4 regions of the Sphingomonas sp. VDB2 genome follow, and region 3 is predicted to be linked to each of the others. Evidence: predicted binding sites of a transcription regulator. Region 3 holds the regulator's gene; each other region holds the start of a gene.

Region 1 (5,857 bases), 1.2 Mb from region 3:
TACTCAGGACGAACGGAATGCAGAGGTCAGGCGTTGCCCGCGACCGGCGCGTCGACGAAGCCCCACATCCGTTCCAGATTGTAGAAGCTGCGCACTTCCGGCTTGAACAGATGGACGATCACGTCGCCAGCGTCGATCAGCACCCAGTCGGCGACCGGAAGTCCCTCGACCCGCGCGGAGCGGCCCGTTTCCTTCTTGATCTTCTCGGCCAGATGCTGGGCGATCGCGGCGACCTGACGCGACGAACGGCCGCTGGCGATCACCATATAATCGGCGATGCTGCTCTTGCCTTCCAGCGGGATGGAGATGGTTTCCTGGGCCTGGTCGTCGTCGAGAGACTGCATGACGAGGGCGTGCAGGGCGGCCACGGATTGCGCGCCGAGCGCGGTATCGTTGGCAGAGGCGAGGTTAGACAATGAAACTCCAATCTAGATGACGTACCGACGCGTGAGCGGATCGCGCACACACGTTGCTTCATATTCGCGATGCCAGAGGGGGTCCGCCTGCCGCAGCAGGGTCGCCGATCTTGGATCAGGGCGAAAGCGCAATAGCACGAGCGCCGGTGGTCTCCAATTCGTCCAGTCTGCACTCTGGCGCGCGGACCGGACGAAGCGCCGCAGCCAGCTCATGGCCACAGAGCCACGGGCGGCGTCATCATAGCCCGGACGGGCGATAACAGCAATGGGCATTTGCCGGGCGATGCCGCGCCAGTCGCGCCATCGGCCGAATTGGGCCAGATTGTCCGCGCCCATCAGCCAGATGAAGCGGTTTTTGGGGTAGCGGCGGGTGAGCGCGCGCAGCGTGTCGATCGTGTAGCGGGTGCGCAGATGCCGCTCGATCGCGGTCGCGCGAATCGGGGCGCGGCGGGCGACGATGCGGGCGTGGGCGAGGCGGGCCGGGAGCGGGGCCATGCCTTTGGCGGGTTTGAGCGGATTGCCGGGGGATACCAGCCACCAGATTTCGTCCAGGTCCAGCGCGTCCTTCGCGAAGAGCGAGATGGCGCGGTGCCCGCCATGGGCCGGGTTGAAGGAGCCGCCAAGCAGGCCGATGCGTGTCATGCCCCCGCCATGCCAGCCTGAAGGCGGGGCGGCAATGGGGCCTATCGGCGGGGCGGCGTCAGCGGCCCCCGAAAGCCGGTTTCCGGGTCCGCCGATAGGGAATCTTGTCCAGTTTCGCCATCAGATCGGCAAAGGGATGATCCTGTCTGGACGGGGGCGCGCGCGACGTCGTTACGTCTGGCGCTTTGTCTTCGCGCCGCCGCAATGGACGGCGCAGGGTGATGGCTTTCCACATGGCACTCTCCGACCCGCGACTCTGTCAAATCCTGTGATTTGTTGCCGCTCATGGAGAAGAGACGCGGTCAGGCCATGCTTGTTCCTGTTTTAATGCATTCCGCCGCCGGCAAGGCCCGCGCCTCGTCGGTCTGGGCGTCGCGGGCCAGCACGTCGAGCGGCTCCATCGCCTCGATCTCCTTGCCGCCGGTTTCGATGTCGAGGTCGCGGAACTTGCGGCCGGTGGACAGGACGCGGCTTTCGAAGCTGCCGATGAAGCTGTTGTAGTTCGAGACGGCGCTGTTGAGGCCGGAGCCGAGGCGCTTCAGGTGGGTCGCGGCGACGGCCAGGCGCTCATACAGCTCCTTGCCGAGCTGGCCGACCTGCTGCGCCTGTTCCTGCATCTTGGCCTGGCGCCAATGACCCGCCAGCGTGCGGGCGAGGGGGAGGAAGGTGGCGGGACCGCAGATGATGACGCGATTCTTGGCCGCGCGTTCCCACAGGTCCATGTCCGCTTCCAGCGCGGCGGTGACGAAATTGTCGCCGGGGACATACATGATGACGAAGTCGGGGGCCTTGTCGAACTGCTCCCAATAGGCCTTGCGCCCCAGCGCGTCGGCATGGGTGCGCATGGCGCGGGCATGGTCGAGCATATGGGCGTCGCGCAGCGCCGGATCGACCTGGTCGACGGCGTTGAGATAGGCGACCAGCGAGCATTTGACATCGACCACCATCTGCTGGTCGCCAGGCAGGTTGATGACGAAGTCGGGCCGCATCCGGGTTTCAGAGCCATTGGCTTCGACCGCGACCGATACTTCTTCCCTGAAATCGACGAAGGGGGAGAGGCCGGCGGTTTCGATGAGGTTCTTGAACTGCTGTTCGCCCCAGCGGCCCCGGGTCTTGGGCGCGGCGCGCAGCGCGTTGACCAGCTTGGCGGTTTCCTCGCGCACCTGGCCCTGGCCCAGATGCACCTGCTGCACCGCCTCGCGCAGTTCGGCATAGCTGCCGACCCGGTCCTTTTCGACGCGGGCGAGGCCCTCCTCATAGCGTTTGAGCGTGGTTTCGACCGGATTGAGCAGGGTCTTGAGCTGGGCCTCGCTCTTCTCGTTCGCCTGGGCGAAACGCTGGTCGGCGCGGGTCAGGAACTGGGTCTGGGCGGATTCGAGCAACTTGCCGCCGATTTCGCTGAACTGGGCGGAGAGCTGTTCCTTGGCGTCCCGGAGCGCAGCGATCTGCTGCTCGAAGGCCTGGGTGCGGGCCTGTGTATCGGACTTCAATCCGGCCAGTTCGCGCAGCGCGGCTTCGCGTTCGGCCTGGATGGACTCGATACGCTGGGCGGCGGCGGCCTGCAGGGCTTCGAGCCGCTGGTCGGCGGCCAGTTGGGCGGTTTCGAGCCGGGCGATGTGGGTCGCGGACTGATGGACGCGCTCCTGCTCCACCGCCAGTTCGGCGATGGCGCCGTTGCGCTGGCTGGTGGCGAGGTCCAGCTTGTCACGCAGTTCCGCCTTCTCGGCGGCAAGCGGGGCAAGCGCCTTGCCCTTGAGCAGCCAGCCGACCGCAAGGCCGATCAGCAGGGCGACGAGAATGAAGAGGGCGGCCAGGCTGTCCATGATAATCCTTGTTTGGAACGAAACGGGAACCTAGCGGGCCGGGACGGACGCTGCAAGTGTGAGACGGCGAGTGCGACAGTAGAAACGCCATGTCGAATTTAGATAGTTAGCTAACTATTGAAAATCAGGCCGCCCGCGCGCTTGGCGCCGCGAAGCGGGCGCGATAGTCGCCGGGCGACAGGCCGACGAGGCGATGAAACAGCTTGCGGAAGGCGGCGGCGTCTTCATAACCGACGCTCCAGGCGATCTGGTCGATCGTGCGCTTCGTAAACTCCAGATGTTCGCGCGCCTTTGCGACGCGCAGATGCTGGACATATTCGATCGGCGTCATGGCGGTCGCCGCCTTGAAACGGCGCTGGAAGGTGCGTTCCTCCATACCGACCTGCGCCGCCATGTCGCCGACGCTGACGGCTTTGGCTTCCCGCGCGGCGAGCCAGTGCTGGGCCTTCAAAATCGGTTCGTCGCCATGGGTCATGCGCGGCATGAAGCGCGCGAAATGCTTCTGTTCGCGCCCGGCGCTGTCGATCAGCAGGAATTTGGCGGTGTCGAGCATCACCGTCGGGCCGAGCAGGCGGTCGACCAGCCGCAGGCCGAGGTCGGTCCAGGCCATCAGGCCGCCCGCGGTGATGATGTCGCCATCGTCGATCACGATGCGGTCGCAGTCCAGCTTCACATCGGGGAAGCGGGCGCGAAACGAATCGGCGAACCACCAGTGCGTCGTCGCCGGGCGGCCACTGAGGAGGCCGGTCGCCGCAAGCAGGAAGGCGCCGCCGCAATTGGAGGCGAGGGTCGCGCCGGCGGCGTGGCGATCGAGCAGCCAGCGGGCATAGGGTGCGGCCTCAACGGCATCGGGTATGCCGGTCAAGCGTCCGGGGACGAGCCAGATGTCGGGCGTACCGGCCAGGGCTTCATGCGTATCATGCACGCGGGCGCATCCGCCATCGGCCTGCATGTGCCAATGGCTGACGCGCAAGGCGGGGCCGCCATGCTGCTGTGAAAATTGTCCGGCGATGGCGATCAGGTCGGTCATGCCATGGACCATCGCCTGCTGGCAGTCGCGGTAGAAGAGAATCCCGATTTCTGCCCTGGGGGGCTGCATCGCGTCCATGAGTGCCGCCTTTGTCGGAATCGGCCCGCTTAATGTCGGGACCGCCAATCCCGATCCTCGTCCAACTCCCCTAATTCTGCAAGCACAGGGCGTGAGAACGCTCTTCCGAGACAGAGAAGGGATTTCATCATGAGCAATTTCGTCACCACCAAGGACGGCACCCGCATCTTCCACAAGGACTGGGGGCCGCGCGACGGCCAGCCGATCGTCTTTTCCCATGGCTGGCCGCTGAGCGCCGACGCCTGGGACGCGCAGATGGTCTATTTCGCCGATCGGGGCTTTCGCACCATCGCCCATGACCGCCGCAGCCATGGCCGGTCGGATCAGGTCTGGGCGAACAACAATATGGACCAATATGCCGACGATCTGGCCGAACTGATCGAGGCGCTGGATCTGAGCGATGTGGTGCTGGTCGGCCATTCCACCGGCGGCGGCGAAGTCACCCGCTATGTCGGGCGCCATGGCACGGCGCGAGTCGCCAAACTGGCGCTGATCGGCGCGGTGCCGCCGCTGATGCTGAAGACCGAAGCCAATCCGGGCGGGCTGCCGATCGAGATATTCGACGGCATCCGCAAGGGGACGTTCGACAATCGCAGCCAGTTTTTCCAGGATCTGACCATCCCCTTTTACGGCTATAATCGGGAAGGCGCGGTGATCTCCTACGGCATCCGTGACGATTTCGTGCGGCAGGGGATGATGGGCGGGCTGAAGGGCCAGCTCGACAGCATCCGCGCCTTTTCCGAAAGCGATTTCCATGCCGACCTGGCGAAGGTCGATGTGCCGACTTTGGTGCTGCACGGCGACGACGACCAGATCGTGCCGATCGGTGCGGCCGCCCTTTCCACCGCCAAGATCGTTACGCAAGCGGTGCTAAAAGTGTATGAGGGGGCCGATCATGGATTGACGGTCACGCATCAGGATCGGTTCAACGCCGACCTGCTCGATTTCATCAACGGCTGACATGTCCGACACCGTCCGGTTCGAGCGTGTCGAGAACCGTTTCTCGACGTCGCGCGAACCGAACGGGATGGACTCAAAGGAGACTTCCCATGACCAACGAAACCATTCTCATCACCGGCGCGTCGGACGGCATCGGCGCGGTCTATGCCGATCGCTTCGCCAAGCGCGGCGCGAACCTGATCCTCGTCGCGCGACGGGTGGGGAAGCTGGAGGCGCTGGCCGCCAGCCTGCGCGCCCAGACCGGCGTCGCTGTCGAAGTGATCGCCGCCGATCTCGCCAAGGCCGACGACCTCGCCCGGATCGAAGCGCGGCTGCGGGACGATGACGCCGTCACCGGGCTTGTGAACAATGCCGGGATTGCGGGCGAACAGAGCTTCGTCGAGACGGACCCGGCCTATCTGACCGGGATGATCGACCTCAACATATTGGCGGTGACGCGGCTGTCGCGTGCGATCGCGCCGCGGCTGGCGGCCAACGGGGCAGGGACGCTGATCAACATCACGTCGGTCACGGCGCTGATGCCCGACGGCTTCACGGCGGTCTATCCCGCGACCAAGGCCTATGTGCTGGCCTTTACAGAAGCGTTGCAGGTCGAATTGGGGGCCAAGGGGGTGAAGGTGCAGGCGGTGTTGCCCGGGATCACCCGGACGGCGATCTGGACCGCCGAACAGATCGCGGGAATCCCGGCCGAGATGGTGATGGATGTCGAGGTGATGGTCGACGCCGCGCTGGCCGGGTTGGACATGGGCGAGCCGATCACCATCCCGGCGCTGCCGGAGCGGGGCGATCTCGACGCCTATCTGGCCGCGCGGGGGACGTTGCGGCCGAACCTGTCGCGCAAGGATGCGGCAGGGCGGTATCGCGCCTGAGCCTCATCTTCCGTTCGGTTCGAGCGTGTCGAGAACCGT
Region 2 (5,857 bases), 990 kb from region 3:
TGGGTTGAGTAAGCTGTTGCCGTAATTTCAATGTCAGCAAGGTGCTTGCTGTAGGGCGGATTCCCACAAAATTGGACTGGGACGGCTCTACATAAATAAGGAAGAACGCGAGGTTATTGACGCATTCGTTATGCGCAGCCAATAATGGAGAGGGAGTTGTGGGTTTTTGTTGGGGGCGCGCGTGGAGATTATAAAATTCACGTTTGACGGCAAGTTGGCGTCCCAGCATCGAATGGATTTCTATGAATCCGCTCGATTTCAATACTCGGCATCGAGGCTCCTTGTTAAACTCGACAACTTCAGAAGAACTGGTTCTTTTCCAAAGAAAATAACGTATAATAATACGCCAGATATTCTAATTCTCCCTACTCGACGCGGAAGTTTTGGAATCGACGTAATCATCCCTGTTCTACAAGCTGCTGCGCCGGTAATTTATGAAGCTCCATTGGGGGCTATGTTGTCCTATGTAATTGATCGAGTATTTTCACCTGCGGATGATGATGTCATAAAATCTGCATTAGCGAATAATGACCACCTTCTCGATGTTTTTGAACGAACTATAGAAGGTAGAGATGAAGCCTTAGCTCGCACACTCGAAATGTTGCAAAGGCGGATGGACAATGACGATGATATAGACCAAAAAATCTGGTCATTGTATGAACGGCTTTTAGCAGATCAAGAAAGGAAAGCTCTTTTAAGTGATGAGAGGGCGGTCCTGCAACGCATTCCGGCAGACGACGAGGCGGAACTGATTACAATGGCTGCGCCTCTCCTTAAAGAGATGAACGTTCCTCTTCGACGCAGTGCGAGAAAAGTAAATATATCCGCCACTGCGAACGATAACGAAACCAGAATTTTGTATGCTAACAAATCTATGGCAGATGCTGTAGATACTCAGAAGGTTGATAGGCGGCTGACAACCATCGATATTAATATAGTCCAGTTCAATAAAGAGAGTGGTTGGGGAAAATTCGAGAACGACGAATGGGATGGGCGGCCATCATTTTCAATTCCTGGAGAAATGTTGGACGATCTAAAGCAATTCGCGGTGAACGCGATGCATAAAGATATGGTTGAAGTTGATTGCTACTTTGTTCGAAGTGCTGCGGGTGTGCCTCAAAGAATACTTGTTACGGACATCCGTGAAATCGAGGAATAGGCGCGCGATCACTCTGCCGCCAAAGCCTCCAGCCCCAGCAACGGCGCCAAGTACCGCCCGGTAAAGCTGCGCTTCTCCTTCACCACCTTCTCCGGCGTGCCTTCCGCGACGACTTCGCCGCCCTTGACGCCGCCTTCCGGTCCCATGTCGATGATCCAGTCGGCGGTCTTGATGACGTCCAGATTATGTTCGATCACGACCACGCTATTGCCCTGGTCGACCAGCGCGTGGAGGACTTCGAGCAGTTTGCGGACATCCTCGAAATGCAGGCCCGTCGTGGGCTCGTCCAATATGTAGAGGGTGTTGCCGGTGGCTCTGCGGGAGAGTTCCTTGGCGAGTTTGACGCGCTGGGCTTCGCCGCCGGACAGGGTCGTGGCCTGCTGGCCGACCTTGACATAGCCCAGGCCGACTTCGGCGAGCATCGCCATCTTGTCGCGGATGGGCGGCACGGCCTTGAAGAATTCCACCGCATCCTCGACCGTCATGTCTAGCACGTCGGCGATCGACTTGCCCTTGAACTTCACCTCCAGCGTCTCGCGATTGTAGCGCGCGCCGTGGCAGACGTCGCAGGTGACATAGACGTCGGGGAGGAAGTGCATCTCGATCTTGAGCACGCCGTCGCCCTGGCAGGCTTCGCAGCGGCCGCCCTTGACGTTGAAGCTGAAGCGGCCGGGCTTGTAGCCCCGCGCCTGGCTTTCGGGCAGGCCCGCGAACCAGTCGCGGATGTTGGTGAAGGCGCCGGTATAGGTGGCCGGGTTGGAGCGCGGGGTGCGGCCGATGGGCGACTGGTCGATGTCGATCACCTTGTCGCAATGGTCGAGGCCGGTGATCTTGTCATGCGGGCCGGCGACGATGCGGGCGCCGTTCAGCGCGCGGGCCGAGGCGGCGTAGAGCGTGTCGATGGTGAAGCTGGACTTGCCCGAGCCCGAGACGCCGGTGATGCAGGTGAAGGTGCCGAGCGGGATCGACGCGGTGACGCCGGTCAGGTTGTTGGCGCGGGCGTTGTGGACGGTGAGTTTCTTGCCTGAGCCCTTGCGGCGCTTGGTGGGGACTTCGATGCGGCGGGTGCCGTTGAGATAGTCCGCGGTGACGCTGTCCTTGTGCGCCAGGATTTCGGCCAGCGTGCCCTGCGCCACGATCTGGCCGCCATGGACGCCCGCGCCCGGCCCCATGTCGACGATATAGTCGGCGTGGCGGATCGCATCCTCGTCATGCTCCACGACGATGACGCTGTTGCCGAGGTCGCGCAGGCGCTTGAGGGTGACGAGCAGGCGGTCATTGTCGCGCTGGTGCAGGCCGATCGAGGGTTCGTCGAGGACGTAGAGGACGCCGGACAGGCCGCTGCCGATCTGGCTGGCGAGGCGGATGCGCTGGGATTCGCCGCCGGACAGGGTGCCGCTGGTGCGGTCGAGGTTGAGGTAATCGAGGCCGACATTGTTGAGGAAGCCGAGGCGCTCGACGATTTCCTTGAGGATGGCGCGGGCGATCTGCTGCTGCTGGTCGTTCAGATGATCGGGCAGGGTGGTGAAGAAGGCGAGCGCGTCCACCACCGAGCGGCGGGTGGAGACGGAGATATCCTCGCCCGCGATCTTGACCGCGAGTGCCTCGGGCTTGAGGCGGGCGCCGTGGCAGGTCTCGCAGGGCATGGCGGTCTGATATTTGGCCAGCTCCTCGCGCATCCAGGCGCTTTCGGTCTGCAGGAGCCGGCGGTTGAGGTTGCCGATGACGCCCTCGAACGCCTTCTTGACCTCGTAGCTCTTCTTGCCGTCCTGGAAGCGCAGGGTGACCGGCTTGCCGCCGGTGCCGTGGAGGATGATGAGCTTCACCTCGCCGGGGAGGTCGGCCCAGGGGGTGTCGAGCGAGAAGCCGAACTCCTTGGCGAGGCTGCCGAGCACCTGCATATAATAGGGGCTGGGCGGGTTGGACTTGGCCCAGGGGACGACGGCGCCCTTCTTGATCGAGAGCGCCTCGTTGGGGACGACCAGTTCGGGGTCGAACTCCTGCCGTTCGCCAAGGCCGTCGCAGGCGGGGCAGGCGCCCAGCGGGGCGTTGAAGGAAAAGAGGCGCGGCTCGATGTCGGGGATGGTGAAGCCGCTGACCGGGCAGGCGAATTTCTCGCTGAAGACGATGCGGTTGAGGGGGATGCCCGCCCCCTTCATCTTCTTGTCGGTGGATTGCACTTCGTCTTCGCGGCCGGGGACGATGCCGTCGGCCAGATCGACATAGGCGAGGCCGTCGGCGAGCTTGAGCGCCTGCTCGAAACTGTCGGCAAGGCGGGTGGCCATGTCGTCGGTGACGGCGAGACGGTCGACCACGACTTCGATGTCATGCTTGTACTTCTTGTCGAGCGCGGGCGCGTCCTCGATCAGCATCATCTCGCCGTCGATGCGGACGCGGGTGTAGCCCGCCTTCTGCCATTCGGCCAGTTCCTTGCGATATTCCCCCTTGCGGCCGCGCACGACCGGGGCGAGCAGGTAGAAGCGCGTGCCTTCGGGCAGGAGCGCGACGCGATCGACCATCTGGCTGACGGTCTGCGCGCTGATGGGGAGGCCGGTGGCGGGGCTGTAGGGAATACCGACGCGCGCCCAGAGCAGGCGCATATAGTCGTAGATTTCCGTGACCGTGGCGACGGTGGAGCGCGGGTTGCGGCTGGTGGTCTTCTGCTCGATGGAGATGGCGGGGCTGAGGCCTTCGATATGCTCGACATCGGGCTTCTGCATCATCTCCAGAAACTGGCGTGCATAAGCGGAGAGCGATTCGACATAGCGGCGCTGCCCCTCCGCATAGATGGTGTCGAAGGCGAGGGAGGATTTGCCGGAGCCGGACAGGCCGGTGATGACGATGAGGCTGTCGCGGGGGAGATCGACGTCGACGCCCTTGAGATTATGCTCGCGCGCGCCGCGGACGCTTATGTGAGTCAGCATTCGGTAAACCTCTGCTGCTTGATGGGGGTAAGGCTCATGCGATCCGTTCTACAAATGTTCCGAGAGAGAATCCAGAGCCGAAGATAGGAGCGCGTCGGGGGGAATGCGAGGGCGCTGCCGCGATTATGATGCGGGACGGCGGGGGCAGGCGCGGGCAGGGGGAAGGGTGGGACGAGGCTTATCTTAATCGCCCAACCAACCGGAAATAATCTCGCCCTTATGCCCTTCGGGGGCCAACGCGGGGCGCAGAGCCTCCAACAATGGCGGCAGTGCCTGCGTGAAAGCGTAAGGCGGATTGACGATATAGAGGCCCGCGCCGTTATAGATGCCGGGTTGCTCGCTATCGTATAGCCAATGCTCCACCAGCAGCAATTTCGGGATGCCGAGCTTGCGTAACTGCTTCTTCCAATGCCAATGCGTGGCGCGGTCTTTCAGCGGATACCAGATCACCGTCACGCCATGCGCCCATTTGCGGTGAGCGGCGGCGAGGGTGGCGGTGATGCGCGCGCGTTCGTCCGTCTGCTCGTAGGGCGGGTCGACCACCACCACGCCGCGCGCGGTGCGGGGCGGCACCATAGCCAGCCAGAGTTCGTAGGCGTCGCGTTCATGTATGGCCGCGCTGGTGCCGCGCATCACGCCGCGCAGGGTGTAAGCGTCTTCCGGATGCTTTTCGTTGAGGATCAGGCAATCCTGCGGGCGCAAAAGCTGTGCCAGAAACTGCGGCGAGCCGGGGTAAAGCTGCGGTTCTCCACCGACATTCACTGCCTGCACGGCGGCACGGTAGTCGTCCAGCAAGGGGTTGGGGTCGGCAAACGCCCGCAGCACGCCCTGCGTCGCCTCACCGGTGCGTCGGGCGTCGTCGCCGCCAAGGTCGTACAGGCCGCAGCCAGCATGGGTGTCGATCAGCGTGAGCGCGCCCGGCTTGTGCTGCAAGGCCCGCACCAAGGCGATCAGGAGGCTGTGCTTGACGACATCGGCGCTATTGCCGGCATGGAAGGAATGGCGATAATTCATTGTGATTCAGATCCTGACGCCCTGCCTTTAAGAGGTGTTGAACCTTCTGCAAAGCGAAGCCATGGCAGCGCCGGCATTGGCCGACGGCCGACCGGTAGCTTTTTCATCGCCAGCCGGGCAGCGTAAATCTGGCGAATGACCGCTTCCGAAAAACGGAAATGAGGCGCAGGATGGCGACAAAGGACGCATAGGCGATGTTAGTCCACGCCGCCTCCTGGATGGTCCACCACCGGCCGCCCGTTGCCCGCGCCCATGCCGGCATTCGCTCTTCCGTATCCGCTCCCCATGTCGTTCATCGCCTCGCGCCGGCCGTTGGTCCGTCCCGGATGCCGCCGGGCGCTGTGCGTGGGCGGATCATCGAAGCGGTCGGGATCGCCCGCGTTGCGGCGCTATGGTGGGGCATCGACAGAGCGCGGCGTTGGACCTGCCCCGTTAAGCGACGGTTCAGCGCCCGTGGCGTCGTCTCTGTCCTGCAGCTTACTCCGATCCGGTGCCCGACAGCATCTGGATACGCCCCCGGCCTTCCCTTGCGCCGGGGGCGTTTTCGCGTCCGGCGTTTTCGGTCGGGCGATTCGCCTTTTCCCCTACGGCAATATGATCCGCGCATGTCGTTCGCATCGGCGCGGATGTCGTTCGTCACGCCGTTCGTCCGCGCCGGTCTGCGCTTGGTCGGCGATCGCGTCGTTGGCCGATGCGGATCGCCATCGGTCGAAGCGGACGGGCGTAGCGCGCCACGGGGGCGTAACAAGATGAGGCGAAC
Region 3 (5,857 bases):
GCCGCGGAAAAATGCCGACAACTGTTCATGCACCATGGTGTGGCGCGTGATCGTGGTGGTGAAGTCTTCCAGCTCCTTCTGCGACGGCAGTTCGCCGTTCAGCAGCAGGTAGCAGACTTCCATGAAGCTGGATTCTTCGGCCAGCTGGCCGATCGGATAGCCGCGATGGAGCAAAATACCTGCGTCACCGTCGATATAGGTCAGGCCGGATTCGCAGCTTGCGGTAGAAGTGAAGCCCGGATCATAGGTGAACATGCCGGTGTTGGCATAGAGCTTGCGAACGTCGATGACCTGCGGGCCGACCGTGCCGTCCATGACGGCATAGTCCTTGCTGTCTCCCCCAACGGTCAAATTGGCTGTGTTATCCGACATGTTTTTCTCCTTGTACGTCATCAACCGGCTGCTGCGTGCCCTGCGTCAGCCAATCGTTCCAAGCTCCCCTCTTTCCCCAGCAGGAAGAGGACATCAAAAATGCCCGGCGAGGTCGTGCGACCGGTGAGCGCCGCACGAAGCGGTTGCGCCACCTTGCCCAGTCCCAGGTCGGCATCCTCTGCCACGCGGCGTATCACGTCTTCGATCGCTTCAACCGTCCAGGACTGGACGGACTGGAGAGCGTCGGCTGTCTTATCGAGCAGCGCGCGCGCGGAGTCGTCTAGCAGAGCGGTAGCCTTCTCGTCAAAATCGAGCGGGCAACTTTTGAACAGAAATTCTGCTCCCTCCGCAATTTCATTAAGGTTCTTGGCCCGCGGCTTCAGCGAAGCCATAGCTTCCGTTAGCAGTGACAGATTGGTATCCGATATAGCGATTTCAAGCCGCTTTTCGATCCGTGGCGCCACCAGCGCGGCGAGGCGCGCGTCGTCGGCTTCGCGGATATAATGGCCGTTGAGATTTTCCAGCTTCTTGATATCGAAGCGCGACGGCGAGCGGCCGACGCCGCCGACATCGAACAGGTCGATGGCGCGGGCGATCGGGATGATCTCCTCGTCGCCATGGCCCCAACCCAGCCGCAGAAGATAGTTGAGCACCGCTTCGGGCAGCATCCCCATTTCGTCGCGATAGGCGTCCACACCCAGCGCGCCGTGACGCTTCGACAGCTTCGCGCCATCCGATCCGTGGATCAGCGGGATATGGGCGTAGATCGGCTCTTCCCAACCCATCGCCTTGATGATGCTGAGCTGGCGGAAGGCGTTGTTGAGATGATCGTCGCCGCGGATGACGTGAGTGACGCCCATGTCATGATCGTCGACGACGACGGCCAGCATATAGGTAGGCGTACCGTCGGAGCGAAGCAGGATCATGTCGTCCAGCTCGGCATTCTGCACGACCACGCGCCCCTGCACCGCGTCCTCGATCACGGTCTCGCCTTCGCGCGGCGCCTTGATGCGGATCACGAAGGGCGCACCTTCCGGCGCATCTTCGGGCGCGCGGTCGCGCCAGCGGCCGTCATAGCGCATGGGCTGCTTGGCGGCGCGCTGCTGTTCGCGCAGCTCGGCCAGTTCCTCGGGCGTCGCATAGCAGCGATAGGCGTGGCCAGCTTCCAGAAGCTGGTTGGCGACTTCTGCATGGCGCGGCGTGCGTTCGAACTGGAAGACAGCGGGTTCGTCGCCGCCCAGGCCCAGCCAGTCCAGACCGTCGAAAATCGCGGCCACGGCTTCTTCTGTGGAGCGGGCGCGATCGGTATCCTCGATCCGCAGCAGGAACTTGCCGCCATGGTGGCGCGCGAACAGCCAGTTGAACAGCGCGGTGCGCGCGCCGCCGATATGCAGGAACCCGGTTGGGGACGGGGCGAAACGGGTCACCACCGGCTTGTTCATTCCCGTTGCACTTGCCGTCATATTCCCTGACATTCGCCTAGCTGACCCATGGATGCTGCGCCCCCTAGCATGGCTTTTGAGCCACGACAAACCTCCCTTGGCGGGAGGCCGGCGGCGTTGGCGCGTGTGCGGCTGGACCGGCTCGAACGCTGGCTGGAACGCGAGCGCGAACAGATCGGATTATGGGTGCCGATCGCGCTGGGTGGCGGGATCGCCGCCTGGTTCATCCTGCCCCATGCCATGGCCTGGCTGGCCTTTTGCTGCGGCACGCTGGCGATGGCCTGTATCGGGGCGATGTTGCCGGTGGGCGGGCGGTTGCGGCGGATGATGGTCGTGGGTGCAATCCTGGCTTGCATGGGGTGCCTGCTGGTCTGGGGGAAGGCGATGCTGTGGGGCCAGCCGCCGCTTGTCCGGGCGACCTTCGTGCAAATGACGGGCGATGTTGTCGCGATCCGCCCCGTTCCGGCGCAGGCTATGGTGCGCGTCATGCTGCGCCCGGTCGACGCACCCGATCTGCCGGCCGTCATACGGGTGAATATCGCCGACGCGGATGTGCCAGCGGGGCTGGGTGAGGGCGCGCGGCTACGCTTTCGCGTGCGCTTGATGCCGCCCGCGCCGCCGAGCGTTCCGGGCGGCTATGATTTTGCGGCGCGCGCCTATTTCCAGGGGATCGGCGCGACGGGCAAGGCGCTGAAGCCGGTTGAGATAGTGATCCCATCCACTGCCTCGCCGCCGCTGCGGGCGCAGTTGTTCGGCCATATATTGGAGCAAGTGGACGGTCCCGCCGAAGGGATCGCCGCCGCTCTGGCGACCGGGGACCAAGGCGCGATTCCCGAAGCCGATGCGGAGGCGATGCGGCGCAGCGGACTGGCGCATCTTCTGTCGATCAGTGGGTTGCATGTGACGGCGCTGATCGGCGCGGTCATCTTCCTGTTGATGCGGGTGATGGCCCTGAGCCAGCGAGCGGCGCTGGGTTGGCCACTCATGTTGATCGCGGCGGCGGGCGGCGCGCTGGCCGGGATCGGCTATACGTTGCTGACCGGGGCGGAGGTGCCGACGGTGCGGTCCTGCGTCGCCGCCCTGCTGGTGCTGGGCGGGCTGGCCATGGGACGGGACGCGGTGACCTTGCGTCTGGTGGCGACCGGCGCGCTGGTGGTGTTATTTCTGTGGCCCGAAGCACTGGTCGGGCCGAGCTTTCAGATGAGCTTCGCCGCTGTGACGGCGCTGGTGGCGCTGGCCGAGCATCCCCGTTTCCGAACCTTTGCCGCCGCGCGAGACGAGGGTGCGCTTCGTCGGATTGCACGCGGCCTGGCGGTTACGCTGGCGACTGGCATCGCTGTCGAACTGGTGCTGATGCCGATCGCGCTGTTCCATTTTCACAAGGCGGGGCTGCTCGGCGCCTTCGCCAATCTGATCGCGATTCCGCTCACCACCTTCGTCGTCATGCCGCTGGAGGCGCTGGCGCTCGTGCTGGATGTCGCGGGCTTGGGCGCGCCTTTCTGGTGGTTGACGCAGCAGGCGCTGAACCTGTTGCTGTTACTGGCCCATGGCGTGGCGGCCAGCCCGATGGCGACATTGCTGGCGCCGACCATGGGCATGGGGCTATTCGGTATCACGGTCGTCGGGCTGCTCTGGTGCCTGTTGTGGCGGACGGGGTGGCGATGGCTGGGACTTGCGCCGGTGCTGATCGGCGTGGCGGTCACCTTTACCGCCGCGCCGCCCGATATCCTGATTACCGGCGACGGGCGGCATGTCGCCGTGCGGACGGGAAAGGGCATGGCGATATTGCGCGATCGGGCGGGGGATTATGTGCGGGACGTGCTGTCGGAAAGTGCAGGTTATGACGGCGAACTGGCGGCGATCGCGGATTTGCCGGACGCACGCTGTTCGCGCGATCTGTGCGCTGTCGGCGTGAAGGACGGCAATGGCCGTAGCTGGCGGCTGCTCTTCACCCGCAGCACAGTGCTGATCGAGCGGTCCGACTTCGCCCGCGATTGCGCCGCGGCGGACATCGTCGTCAGCGATCGGGGGCTACCGCGCTGGTGTCATCCGCGCTGGATGAAGATCGACCGCCGGTTGCTGGCACGGACCGGCGGCCTGTCCATCACCCTGGCAAAGGGCGAAGTTCACACCGTCCATCGAGTCGGCGACGCACATCCCTGGATCGTTCGCCCACCCCGTGGATCAGGACGACCCAAATCTCAATTATAGCGGCGCAGCAGCCCTGCCAGCTTGCCCTGGATGCGGACCTGCCGCGGGTCGTAGATCTGCGGTTCATAAGCGGAATTGGCCGGATCGAGCCGGACGCGGCTGCCCTCGCGGCGGAAATATTTGAGCGTGGCTTCCGCTTCGTCGATCAACGCCACGACGATCTGACCTTCGCGCGCGACGTCGGTGCGCTGGATCAGGGCGAAGTCACCGTCGAGAATGCCCGCCTCCATCATCGAATCGCCCGACACTTCCAGCGCATAATGATCGCCCGCACCCAACAGCGCGGCCGGCACGGAGAGCATGGTCTGCCCCTCCATCGCCTCGATCGGCACGCCGGCCGCGATCCGGCCGTGCATCGGGATTTCGATCACGTCATTGGCGGCGATCGGAACAGGCGCCGCGACCTTGGGTTTGAGCGCAACGACTGGCGCGGGCACCGGCGCACGATGCATCGCGTCGGGCAGCTTCAGCACTTCCAGCGCACGGGCGCGATTGGGCAGGCGGCGGATGAACCCGCGCTCCTCCAGGGCATTGATAAGCCGGTGGATGCCGGACTTGGACCGCAGGTCCAGCGCGTCCTTCATTTCCTCGAACGAGGGCGAAACGCCGCCTTCGTCCAATCGGGTCTGAATGAAGCTCAGCAATTCCTGCTGCTTGGGCGTCAACATCGCGGTCCTCCGTGGAACGTATGAGGAACGCATAGGAAACAGATGAAGGTTAGTCAAGCACCGAACATGTCAGGGCATCGGCAGGATCACCACCCGATCGCCCGGTGCGGCCGGTGGCGATCCGGCCGGGCGCAGGATCAGGCAGTCGGCTTTCGCCATGGCGGCGGTGGCGGCGCTGTCCTGCGACGTCACCGACACGATGCCGTCCTGCCCGCGCCAGGCGCGGAGATAATCGTCGCGATCGCCAGTGGTCGGGAGAGGAGAGGCGAGTGGCGCGTCGCTCATGGGCGGAAGCGGATCGCGCGCGCCGCCCAGATGCCGGACCAGCGGGAGCAGGAACAGCGTCGCCGTGACGAAAGCCGAAACGGGATTGCCCGGAAGGCCCAGGAACAGCGTATCGCCGATGCGACCGGCCATCAGCGGTTTGCCCGGCCGCATGTTGATCTTCCAGAAATCGAGCGCACCGCCCGCCTTAATGAAGGCGGGCCGCACCAGATCATGGTCGCCGACGGAGGCGCCCCCGGTCGAGACAATGATGTCCGCCGTCCGCGCCCGATCGAGCGCGGCCGCCATGGCGTCGAGATCGTCCGGTACGATGCCGAGGTCGATGACGGCGCAGGGCAGGGCGGCGAGCAGGGCGGCAAGCATCGGCGCGTTGGAGGAAGGCAGGAAACCCGGCGGCGTCGGGGCGCCGGGCGGCACCAGTTCATTGCCGGTGGAGAGCAAAGCGACCTTCGGCCGCCCACCCACCGGCACGGCGCCATGACCGCCCAGCACGGCCAGCGCGATCTGCGCCGGACCGAGGCGGCTGCCTGCCTCCAGCAACAGGGCGTCCTGCGCAAAGTCGGAGGCGGCGCTACGGACATGGCGGCCGGCGGGCAGCGGATCGGCGCTGGCGGTCAGCCGATCGCCGTCGCGGGCCGCATTTTCCTGGATCAATATGGCGTCGGCACCGGGCGGCAGCGGCGCGCCGGTGAAGATGCGGCTGGCCTCGCCGGGCGGCAAGAGCGGAAGGTTAGCCGTTCCGGCTGCGCTTTCGCCGGTGACGCGCCAGGGACCGGGCGCCTCCGCCGAGCGCACGGCATAGCCGTCCATCGCCGAAAGGTCGGTCCAGGGCTGGTTGCGCAGCGCCGCCAGATCCTGCGCCAGCCAGCGGCCGACGGC
Region 4 (5,857 bases), 370 kb from region 3:
GACAACGCCGATCGCCGCGACCAGATCGCGCGGCGCATAGGGCTTGGCGAGGCAGCCCACCGCCAGTGCGCGCGCCTCCATCGGGCAGCGGGCGGTGACGAACAGGACCGGCAGGCCCAGCGCTCCAGCGTGACGGGCGACGTCGATGCCGGTCTTCTCCCCATGCAGGGCGACGTCTGCGATCACCAGGTCCACGCCGCCGCCGTCCATGACCCGCACCGCATGGTCATGATCGTCCACCGTCGCCGCTATCCGGTAGCCCGCCTGCTCCAGCGCATGTTCGTTATCGAAGGCGACCAGCGCCTCATCCTCCACCACCAGCACGGTGCGGATCGCCTTACGGCGCGACAGGTGCGCGCCTCCCTCTTTCACCAGCCCGAAAAACATTTGCCGATCCGCCCTGATTCCGCCATGCACCCGATGAAACGCCGCGCCCCCGCACCGGGTTGCCTGCTGGGAGGCATAGCCCCCTCGCCCAAGCGCCGGAGCGGCACATTTCAGCCTGTTGCTGGCTTTGTACCCATATGGGAAGTGCCAGTGCCCATGAAAAGGAACCCGCCCTTGGAACCGCCGAAAAAATCAGGACCGCCCCGCAGGGCAGGACCAGGCGGCCCGAAACGTCCCGCCGGCCCCGGCCGGAGCGGATCGGGCGGGCGTCCCGGCGCGCCCACTGGGCGCGGCGCGGCACCGCGACAGGGGGATGGGCGACAGGGGGATGGGCGACAGGATGACGGGCGGCGGAGCGAGGGCCGCCGGGGCGACGTGCGGCCGACCGCAGGACCACGGGGCGACGCCAAGCCGCGTTTCGAGAAGAAGGACGATAGCCGGACGGATCGGCCGAGCGGCGGCAGGACTCGCCCCGATCGGGCCAAGACCGACGGCGCACCATCGCGCCCTGCACGCAGCGCGGGGCCACGCGACACCATCGACAAGCCGCGCTCCCCCCGCAACGAAGGCGAACGCACTGATCGTCCCCGGACGGATCGGGGCCGGCCCGATCGCGCCCGACCCGATCGCGCAGGGGGCGATGCGCCCCGTTTCGGCGCGGCCAAATCCTATCCGCCGCGCAAGCCGCGGGCCAAGGGCGCTGCGCCGGTCCATGCCGCCAATCCGCACCCGGCCCGCGCAGCGGCGGCGAGCGACGGCAAGGGCGAGCCGCAGCGCATCGCCAAGCTGCTGGCCCGCGCCGGGGTCGCTTCCCGCCGCGAAATCGAGCGGATGATCGAGGAAGGGCGCGTTTCCAAAGACGGCGTGGTGATCGATACGCCCGCGACGCTGCTGACATCGCTGCATGGCGTGACCGTCGATGAGGTGGCGATCGCGGCGCCCGCGCCGATGCGCCTGTTCCTGTTCCACAAGCCGACCGGCTTCCTGACCACCGAGCGCGATCCGGCGGGGCGGCCGACCATCTATGACCGGCTGCCGCCGGACCTGCCGCGGCTGATGCCGATCGGCCGGCTGGACATGAACACCGAAGGCTTGCTGTTGATGACCACCGATGGCGGTTTCAAGCGCGAGATGGAACTGCCCGCGACCGGCGTGCCGCGCACCTATCGCGCCCGCGCCTTTGGCGAGGTGAGCCAGCAGCAGTTGGAGGATCTGTTCGACGGGCTGGAGATCGATGGCATCCGCTATGGCGCGATCGAGGCCAATCTGGAGCGGCGCACCGGGCGCAACCAATGGATCGAGATGACCCTGACCGAAGGCAAGAACCGCGAAGTCCGCCGCGTGCTTGAACATCTGGACCTGAAGGTCAACCGGCTGATCCGTACCAGCTATGGCCCGTTCCATCTGGGCGAACTGCCGGTCGGCGCGGTCGAGGAGGTGCGGCAGCATGATCTGGTGCTGTTCCGCAAGAGCCTGAAGGCCATGGTATAAGGATTATCTGGGCATGAGGATCATTTCGGGCCAATGGCGCGGCCGGCCGCTGACCGCGCCCAAGGGCGACGCCACCCGGCCGACGGCGGACCGGACGCGCGAGGCGCTGTTTTCGATGCTGACCAGTCGTCTGGGATCGTTCGAGGGGCTGGCCGTGGGCGATTTCTTCGCCGGTTCGGGCGCGCTGGGCTTTGAGGCGCTGTCGCGCGGCGCGGCGTCCTGCCTGTTCGTCGAGCAGGACAAGCCGGCGCTGGACGCCATCCGCGCCAATGGCGACCGGCTGGGCATCCGTCCCGACATCCGGCCATCCAGCGTGCTGTCGCTGGGGTCCGCGGCCAGGCCGCTCGACCTCATCTTCATGGACCCGCCCTATGGCACCGGCGCAGGCCAGGTAGCGCTCGACAAGCTGGGGCGGCTGGGATGGACCAACGCCGCAAGTTGGATCAGCATCGAAACCGACAGGCGCGAAGATGTGGTCGTCAAGGGCTTCGCCATCGACACGGTGCGCGACATCGGCAAGGCGCGGATCACGCTGTTGCGAATGGAAGACTGACGAACGGGCCTGACCCGCCTCCGCTTGATTCGAGCATGGCGAGAAACGCCGTCAGGGCGCCTGACCGCTGCCTGGCTTTGCGCGAATCCAACGGACTGAAATCAAGCCGAGGCGGCGTAGGCTTCAGCCTCCTGCGCGATCAATATGTCGGCCAGAAACTGATAGGCTTCGCCCCAGGCGGCCAGCACGACGTCGGTGGCGACATCTTCGCCCAGCACCTCGCGGATGGCGGGGAGCAGCGCAGCCGCGACCTTGGGATAATGTTCGGGCTTCACGCCGGTATCGACATGGCGCGCCACCATGCGCGACACCGCGCCGCCCAGTGCCTCCAGCCGGTCGATATTCTCCGCATAGCCAAGGATCGCCGCAGCCAGCCGCCTGGGCTGCTCGCCGCTATCCTGCGCCGCCTGATCGAACATCGCCTTCACTTCGGCATCCTGGAACAGGCGGGCATACATGGCGGTGGTGATCGCCACGCCGTGCTGGCGCAGCGCCGGGCCGGTGGATTTGACGATGGCGATGGTGCGCGGAGACAGCGAGTTGGACATCTGATTGACCTTTTTGTCGAGTCGATAAGATGTATTTAATTTACGTCTTTAAAGGAGTAAATAGAATATATGTTTAAAGCGCGACACCGCACCGGTATCGGATGACGCCATGCAATTGACCCGTCACACCGACTATGCGCTGCGCGTGCTGATCCACCTCGCCGTCGCGCCGACCGGATGGGCAACCATTCCAGAGATTGCCGACGCCTATGGGCTGTCGCGCAACCATCTGATGAAGGTGGTGCACCATCTCGCGCAGGGCGGCTTCATTACCACCCGGCGCGGGCGCGGCGGAGGCTTCGCGCTGGCGGAGGCCCCCGGAGAGACGCGCATCGGCGCGGTGGTCCGGTATAGCGAGCCGGACATGAAAATGGCGGACTGCGCAAACTGCGCGATCCGCCGGGCTTGTGGCCTGACCGCCATATTGGCGGAAGCCACTGTCGCCTTCATGGCCGTGCTCGACGGATACAGCCTAGCCGATGCGGCACGGAACCGGGCCGGGCTGGCGGCGTTGATCGCCGCCCTGCCCGTCCCGGCATCGGCGGTCAGCGGCGCTTGCGCATCTTCCCGGCCTCGCCCGGATTGACGCAACTGTCCTGCACCGTGCGGGAACAGCGCGGATAGTCCTTCGCCTCTGTCGGCGGCGGGGTCATGTTGCCGCCGACCGTCACAGGGTTGGCGGAAGAGCCGACCGGAGCGGCCGGGTCTTTGGGCACGCCAGCAGGCGCAGGAACCATGCCGGGGTCCGCCGGCACCGCGCCGGTCGGCTGGCCGGCATTGGGATCGCCTTGTGGCGGCGTTGCAGGCATGGCGGGAGTTGCCGGCGCGGCAGGCGCTGGCGGGGTCGCCATACCCGCATCGCCGGGTGTGGCTGGCGTCGCCGGGGCTGCGGGTTCGGACGGCGGCGTCATGGCGTCACCGGGCGGCTGGCTGCTGGGCGCGGGCGTATCCTGCGCCACGGCCGCGGCGCCCAAAGTGGTGAAGCTCAGCATCGCAACGCCGGCCAGCATGATGGATTTCATCGGGATCATCCTTTCCTATGTTCTTCGACCCGCAGGTCGCCCGCTTCTCGGACGGGCGGACGAAGAACCGGTTTCAGGACATCCCCGTTCCGCCATGACGGCCGAACGTGGCATAGGTGCGACCAGATGAACGGCGTCGGGGGTCAGGGGCCGTCGGGGTAGCGATCATATTTGGGCAGTTCGTGCGCCGTCGCCATCCATGGCACGGCGTCGGCCATCTGCACATGCCCCTCCGGCGGAAGGGCCGCGGCGTCGTCCAGCGTGGCGCTCTGAATATCGATGGCGCCGGGAAAAACCACAGGATTGGTGTAGAAAAGGCCGGTGCCGCAAGTGCCGCAGAAATGCCGGGTCGCATTTTCGGACGACTGGTAGCGGACCGGATCGCCGGTGATCGTCACGGCGTCCGCCGGGAACAGCGCCCAGCCCACCATCGGCGCGCCGGCGCTGGCGCGGCAGTCGCTGCAATGACAAATGGCGCTATAAGCCGGCTCGCCGGTCGCTTCATAGCGTATCGCCCCACATTGGCATCGTCCCGTCACCATCGGCTTGCTCCCTTGCATGATTCGCCTTTTGTTCTCATAGAAGCCCTGTCACCGCAAGAGGCGCGCCCCTTGCCCCCGATCCACCCCATGCCTAGTTGTCCAGCCATGACAGTCCCTACCCCCTCCCCCAATGACCCGCCCTATCTCGACGGGCTCAATCCGCCCCAGCGGGAGGCTGTGCTGACGACCGAGGGGCCGGTGCTGGTGCTGGCGGGTGCGGGCACCGGCAAGACGGCGGCGCTGACCGCGCGGCTGGCGCATCTGATCGGCACGCGGCGGGCCTGGCCGTCCGAGATCCTGGCCGTGACCTTCACCAACAAGGCCGCGCGCGAGATGCGGGCGCGCGTCGGGCGGATGATCGGCGACGCGGTAGAGGGGATGCCCTGGCTCGGCACTTTCCATGCGATCGCGGCGAAGATGCTGCGCCGTCATGCCGAACTGGTCGGACTGCAATCCAATTTCACCATCCTCGATACCGACGATCAGTTGCGGCTGCTCAAGCAGCTCATCCAGGCGGAGGGGGTCGACGAGAAGCGCTGGCCCGCACGGCAACTGGCCGGGCTGATCGACCAGTGGAAGAATAAGGGCTGGACCCCGGAAGATGTCGGCGCGGGCGAAGCGGAAGGCTATGCCCATGGCAAGGGGCAGACGCTCTATGCCGCCTATCAGGCCCGGCTTCGCGCGGTAAATGCCTGTGATTTCGGAGACTTGCTGCTGCATGTTCTGACGATATTGAAGAAGCATCGCGACGTGCTGGAGCAATATCAGGAACGTTTCCGTTACATCATGGTGGACGAATATCAGGACACCAACTCCAGCCAATATCTCTGGCTGCGGCTGCTGGCCCAAACGCGCAAGAATATCTGCTGCGTCGGCGACGACGACCAGTCCATCTATTCATGGCGCGGCGCAGAGGTCGCCAATATCCTGCGGTTCGAAAAGGATTTTCCCGGCGCGACCATCATCCGGCTGGAGCAGAATTATCGCTCCACGCCCCACATACTGGGCGCCGCATCAGGGGTGATCGCCGAAAATGGCAACCGCCTGGGCAAGACATTGTGGACCGATATCGACGTGGGCGAAAAGGTGCAGGTCGTCGGCGTATGGGACGGGCCGGAGGAAGCGCGGCGCGTAGGCGAGGAGATAGAGGCGATCGAACGCAGCGGCGGATCGCTGGACGAGGTCGCGATCCTGGTGCGCGCCCAGCACCAGACCCGCGAGTTCGAGGACCGTTTCATCCAGATCGGCCTGCCCTATCGCATCGTCGGCGGCTTTCGCTTTTACGAGCGCGCGGAAATTCGCGATGCGCTGGCC

Evidence for each region. Region 3 encodes LexA, which represses DNA repair genes until DNA is damaged. Its sites were predicted from a motif close to GTTCCNCNCTTGTTCT; they were not measured.
Region 1: rmuC (DNA recombination protein RmuC) is a predicted target of LexA. The motif match lies at 2,896-2,911, and genes of this name have one in related genera.
Region 2: uvrA (excinuclease ABC subunit UvrA) is a predicted target of LexA. The motif match lies at 4,129-4,144, and genes of this name have one in related genera.
Region 4: ABT375_RS02485 (ATP-dependent helicase) is a predicted target of LexA. The motif match lies at 4,563-4,578, and genes of this name have one in related genera.

The regions. Positions count from the first base shown of each region.
Region 1 is NZ_CP159615.1:2,082,939-2,088,795, reverse strand. Features, by position in the region: gene rsfS (ribosome silencing factor) at 27-344, opposite strand; gene ABT375_RS10395 (nicotinate-nucleotide adenylyltransferase) at 429-1,058, opposite strand; gene rmuC (DNA recombination protein RmuC) at 1,361-2,881, opposite strand; gene ABT375_RS10385 (GlxA family transcriptional regulator) at 3,006-3,989, opposite strand; gene ABT375_RS10380 (alpha/beta fold hydrolase) at 4,119-4,949, shown strand; gene ABT375_RS10375 (SDR family NAD(P)-dependent oxidoreductase) at 5,039-5,818, shown strand.
Region 2 is NZ_CP159615.1:3,589,395-3,595,251, forward strand. Features, by position in the region: gene ABT375_RS17910 (hypothetical protein) at 233-1,159, shown strand; gene uvrA (excinuclease ABC subunit UvrA) at 1,168-4,083, opposite strand; gene ABT375_RS17920 (23S rRNA (adenine(2030)-N(6))-methyltransferase RlmJ) at 4,267-5,097, opposite strand.
Region 3 is NZ_CP159615.1:853,587-859,443, reverse strand. Features, by position in the region: gene gltA (citrate synthase) at 1-372, opposite strand, end outside; gene gltX (glutamate--tRNA ligase) at 393-1,814, opposite strand; gene ABT375_RS04310 (ComEC/Rec2 family competence protein) at 1,884-4,025, shown strand; gene lexA (transcriptional repressor LexA) at 4,016-4,693, opposite strand; gene glp (gephyrin-like molybdotransferase Glp) at 4,763-5,857, opposite strand, start outside.
Region 4 is NZ_CP159615.1:483,101-488,957, reverse strand. Features, by position in the region: gene ABT375_RS02520 (response regulator) at 1-387, opposite strand, end outside; gene ABT375_RS02515 (pseudouridine synthase) at 925-1,878, shown strand; gene rsmD (16S rRNA (guanine(966)-N(2))-methyltransferase RsmD) at 1,892-2,431, shown strand; gene ABT375_RS02505 (globin domain-containing protein) at 2,533-2,979, opposite strand; gene ABT375_RS02500 (RrF2 family transcriptional regulator) at 3,089-3,565, shown strand; gene ABT375_RS02495 (Fe-S oxidoreductase) at 3,525-4,001, opposite strand; gene ABT375_RS02490 (GFA family protein) at 4,145-4,543, opposite strand; gene ABT375_RS02485 (ATP-dependent helicase) at 4,649-5,857, shown strand, end outside.